DNA from 2 places in the Roseobacter fucihabitans genome. Region 2 is predicted to be linked to the other one. Evidence: riboswitches for the same ligand, from Rfam matches in the RefSeq annotation. Region 2 holds a riboswitch; the other holds the start of a gene.
What was found. A riboswitch is a leader RNA that binds a small molecule or an ion and turns the genes downstream of it on or off. The one in region 2 is predicted to bind thiamine pyrophosphate.
Positions count from the first base shown of each region.

Region 1: another riboswitch for thiamine pyrophosphate. It lies ahead of ROLI_RS02720 (thiamine ABC transporter substrate binding subunit); the one in region 2 lies ahead of ROLI_RS13725 (YkoF family thiamine/hydroxymethylpyrimidine-binding protein).

Region 1 covers NZ_CP143423.1:550,321-552,772, reverse strand. Annotated here, with positions in the region: gene ROLI_RS02725 (thiamine/thiamine pyrophosphate ABC transporter permease ThiP) at 1-248, opposite strand, end outside; gene ROLI_RS02720 (thiamine ABC transporter substrate binding subunit) at 224-1,204, opposite strand; TPP riboswitch at 1,241-1,341, opposite strand; gene aroC (chorismate synthase) at 1,435-2,452, shown strand, end outside.
Region 2 covers NZ_CP143423.1:2,805,257-2,807,708, forward strand. Annotated here, with positions in the region: gene secD (protein translocase subunit SecD) at 1-291, opposite strand, end outside; gene yajC (preprotein translocase subunit YajC) at 326-604, opposite strand; TPP riboswitch at 1,435-1,547, shown strand; gene ROLI_RS13725 (YkoF family thiamine/hydroxymethylpyrimidine-binding protein) at 1,541-2,149, shown strand; gene ROLI_RS13730 (ABC transporter permease) at 2,154-2,452, shown strand, end outside.

The DNA.
Region 1 (2,452 bases), 2.3 Mb from region 2:
CCGCGCCCGATGAACCGACGCCGGGCAAGCGCGCGCGCCAGAGGGATCGCGCAGGCCACGGAAATCAGCGCGGAAAGGGCCGATTGCAACAATGTGAACCGGATTGCCGCCCATTCCGCCGGGCCAAGACCGCGCCCGACATCCGCACGCAACCCAATGCCGAGGAAGGCCAACAAGACCACCGCGAGCACAAAGCCGCCTGCGATGATCCCGGTTTTGCCAATTATTGGCTGAGCGCGTTGCGCCATGTCTCAACCGCCTGATCCTTGAGGGCAGCTGCTTCGTCTTCGGAATAAAACAGCACTTTTTCTGGCAGCGGCAATTGCGCCCATCCTTCGGGCCATTGATCCGCTGGCAGAGCCGAGGGCAGCGACCAGTTCGCGGTGGGTATCATGCGCTGGAAATCATTGCTGAGGACATAGGCCATGAAGGCATCGGCCAGTTCCGGTTGGTCCGTCTGCGCAATTTTGCCCACGGTTTCGACCATGAAATAGTGACCTTCGGGGAAGATCGCGGCCTTTTTGGTGAAATCCTCTTCAGCGAACATGTGGTAGGCGGGCGAGGTGGTGTAGCTGAGCACCATATCGACCTCGCCGTCCGTGAACATGCCGTAGCTGGCGGACCAATCCTTGGTCACGGTCAGGATTTTGGGCGCGAGTTTGCTCCAGACGTCGCCCGCCTCCTCACCATAAACTGCTTGCACCCAAAGGACCAAAGCAAGGCCGGAAATCGATGTGCGCGGGTCCTGGATCACGATTTTGACGTCATCGGGCATGTCCAGCAGATCGGCAAAACTGGCCGGGGGCGCGTCCATGGTCGTTTCGTTATAGATGAAAGCGGTGTGCCCATAGTTGAAGGGCAGGAAGGTATCATCCGTCCACTCAATCGGCAGTGTCAGCGCGCTGTTGTCCTGCCCATGTGGGGCGAAAAGCCCGGTCTCGCGGGCTTTGGCCGTCACATCCGAGGTCAGCCCGATGACCACATCGGCCTTGGTCCGCTCTCCTTCGAGCAGCAGGCGCGGCAGCAGATCACCGGTGGCAAATTGCAGATCGCAGCCGCAGATTTCTTCAAATCCCGTCTCGATCATCGGGCCGGGGCCCCATTCGGAAGTGAAATAATCCCCCGCATAGACGGTGAGTACGGGCGTATCAGCCCCGGCCTGTGTGGCCAGCAGCAGCGTGGTGGCAAGTAGAGTTCTTCGCATGATCAATCCTCTCAAATGCGTCGAACGGCGAAAGAGGATGATCAGCTCAACCTTCCCTCCGCCGGTCTTAACCGGTTCAGGTTCTACGGGTCCGTGTGCAACACATCTCAGCCGGAATGGCCCCCCGAGGTAGGGCGATGGTTAATATGCGACCGGGTGATTGGCAAGCGATAAGCTCTTGAGGCGACCCGCCTGCCCGGCTAAGCACCGCAAGCAAGGGAGTTTGTGCAATGTCGATGAACAGCTTTGGCCATCTTTTCCGCGTCACGACATGGGGGGAAAGCCATGGACCCGCCCTGGGGGCGACCGTTGACGGCTGCCCGCCCGGCGTGGCGATTGACGAAGCGATGATCCAGACCTGGATGGACAAGCGCAAACCCGGTCAGAATAAATACACCACACAGCGACGCGAGGCGGATGAGGTGCGGATCCTATCGGGCACATTCGAGGGGGTCACGACGGGCACGCCGGTGCAGTTGATGATCGAGAACACCGACCAACGTTCCAAGGATTATGGGGATATCAAGGATAAATTCCGTCCCGGTCATGCGGATATCACCTATTATCAGAAATACGGTATCCGCGATTATCGCGGCGGTGGTCGCTCAAGCGCGCGCGAAACGGCAGCGCGTGTTGCAGCGGGCGGTCTTGCGCGCGCCGCACTTGCAGCGCTGGTTCCAGGCGTTGCGATCAAGGGGTACATGACACAGATGGGCCCGCATCAGATCAACCGGGATCGGTTTGATTGGAACCAAATCGATCAGAACCCGTTTTGGGTGCCGGATGCCGCGGCGGCGCAGGAGTGGGCGCAATACCTTGATGGGTTGCGCAAATCGGGCAGTTCGGTTGGCGCGATCATCGAAGTGGTCGCGCGCGGCGTACCCGCGGGTTTGGGCGCGCCGGTCTATGGCAAGCTCGACACGGACCTCGCAGCGGGGATGATGAGCATCAATGCGGTCAAGGGCGTGGAGATTGGCGAGGGCATGTCGGCGGCGATGCTGACCGGTGAATTGAACGCCGATGAGATCAGCATGGGTCCGGAGGGGCCGGTTTACTCTTCCAACCATGCGGGCGGGATCCTGGGCGGGATCAGCACGGGCCAGGACATCGTCGTACGCTTTGCCGTGAAGCCGACCTCCAGCATCCTGACCACACGCCGGACGATCACCAGGAGCGGCGAAGACACCGAGATCATCACCAAAGGACGCCATGACCCCTGCGTGGGCATTCGTGCGGTGCCGGTCGGGG
Region 2 (2,452 bases):
CCAGGCGGCCTGCATGCGGGCGGCATAAACGTCGGCCACCTTCACCTCGGCCAACAAATGCGCTCCCCCACGCAGATCAAGGCCAAGGTTCACCAACCCCGAAGGCATCCAATCCGGCCAAAGCGCACGGTCCGCGCTCACCTGCGCCGTCCCGCCGCTCAATTCAAATGCTGCGATTGCATCATTGTGCTTTTCAACATTGGTGTAAAAGGCATTTGGCAGCGCCAACCAAAGGCCGACCGCACAGGTCAGCCAGATAGTGATCCGCTTCCAGAGATCAATTTGCAGCATTAAAGACGCCTTTTCAACGTTTTACTTGGCGTATTTACTTAGCCGGTTCAGTCTTGGACATCACCGTGGCAATGGTCGATTGAATAACACGAACCTTCACGCCATCCGCAATTTCCAGTTCCAATTCGCCGTCATCCTTGACCTTGGCCACCTTGCCAACGATGCCACCCTGGGTAACCACCTGATCGCCACGGCGCAGAGCGGAAACCATCGCCTGATGCTCCTTCACTTTCTTTTGCTGCGGACGGATCAGCAGAAAATACATGATCGCAAAGATCAGGATGAGGGGCACAAATTGCGCAAATGCTTCCATTGAGAGGGTCCTTCCGGGTAGGGCGCGCAGTCACGGTCATGTGGCGCGAATTTCGCCGGAACCTATGGGTTGGCAGTGAGGTTTGCAAGAGAGGCCGTGCAGGATTTGCGTTTCGCGTTCCGCAGATGGAAACCGCGTTGGTAAACATATTGTTTAATGCCACTTTTACGGGTGTTTTGTCATGCTAAAAGCCATGATGATGGCCCCCGGTTTTGGATCCGATCTGGGAAGGCTATGGTCGTCTTTGCCCACAGGGGTCAAGGGCGCACCTGCCGATGCGGCGATCCAGCGGCAACCGTCCTGCTGTCGTGTATATTCGTCGCCCTCCCGGCCCTCGCGTCGGTTTGAGAGGAACAAAAAGTCTTTCCACATTCTCTCAAAGCCGAACCGAGATTTCGCATCGCCTGGTTTTGGAAATGTTCTGGACGACCTGGCGCGTTTTGATGTTCTTTACGGGCGATCTTTGGAACATCTATTTTCGGTCCGTATTTAACTTCGGCGGCAAGGCTAAGCCGCTGTGTTTTTACGCTGGATATTTGGGGATGCCTGTTCCGGCCGGCCCCCGGCTGGGAGGGGAGTGGTTCTGACGTAAAGCAGCAGTTCTAGGACTAAGATAACGCCCCTTCAAAGCGCACTCATCGCGCGGCACCAAAACCCGCACATACACCCCGAACCGCGATTTTCCTTTTGCCGAGCCTGCCGCGTCCGATGAAGAGCCACCGTACGGCAAGCAGCCATCGTCCCAATCGCTTGCACCCTTCCGTTAGATGCGATTGTCGGTCGCACCCGCTCGGTTGGGGTTGCATTCGCTGCGTTTATCTGTGAAACGTGCATTACCACAGGGGAGCCGCGTTACGCCGCGGCTGAGATGGGGGCGCAAGCCCACGGACCCTCAAAGCTGATCTGGATAATGCCAGCGTAGCAAGGAGGACAGAAATGTTTGCAGGCGCACAAGTTTCCCTTTACCCGATGGCCGACGGTTTCGTTGACATCATCCTCTCTTCGCTCAGCGCACTAGACCCCTGGCGGGATAGATTGCGGATCGAAACAGACGATATCTCGACCCTGATCGTCGGCCCGCCAGAAGTGTTATTTCCCGCGCTGCACGATCTGTATGTTGCGGCGGCAGCCTCTGGCGCGCATCTCGTGTTACGCGCCACCTTGTCGCGGGGCTGCCCCGGTGAACCCGATGATCCGATCTGCCAAACGGGCGCGTTGGCCAATCCGTCCGAGCCGTTGGTGTCACGCCAGCAGAGTGCCCTGACAGCCCTTGCCGCAACGCCTGAGACGGGCCAAGCGACAGATGCGCAGTTTTCGCTTTATGTCATGGGGGCGGGTGATCACATGGCCGAAATCATGGGCTGCATTGATTTTCTCAAGCAAAGCGGCACGTTCGATCGGTCCAAGAATTTTTGCACGCGCCTGACGGGTGACGCGGGTCCGGTGTTTGCCACGCTCCAGCAGGCGTTTTGCCAGTTTGGCCCCCCTGTTGGCCATGTCACGATTGATTTGACGGTCTCCGCCAACAGCCCCTCCAAGCGCTGATCTGATGCAACACCCTGCGCCTCGCCCTTTGGGCGAAGGTCTGACCCGCGGTATTCCTGCTGTGCTGAGCGTGGTCAGTGCCTTCGTGATCTGGGAAATCTACGTTCATGTCTCGGGGGTTTCTCCGTTGATGTTACCCGCCCCTTCTCGGGTGCTGGATCAGATGGTGCTGAACCGCGTTCTATTGTGGCACAACACCATACCGACGCTGAAGGCCACGCTTGCAGGGTTTGCACTGTCGCTGACACTCGCCTTTGTGCTGTCGGTTGTCCTTGACTTCATGCCGCGCGTGCGGCGCGCATT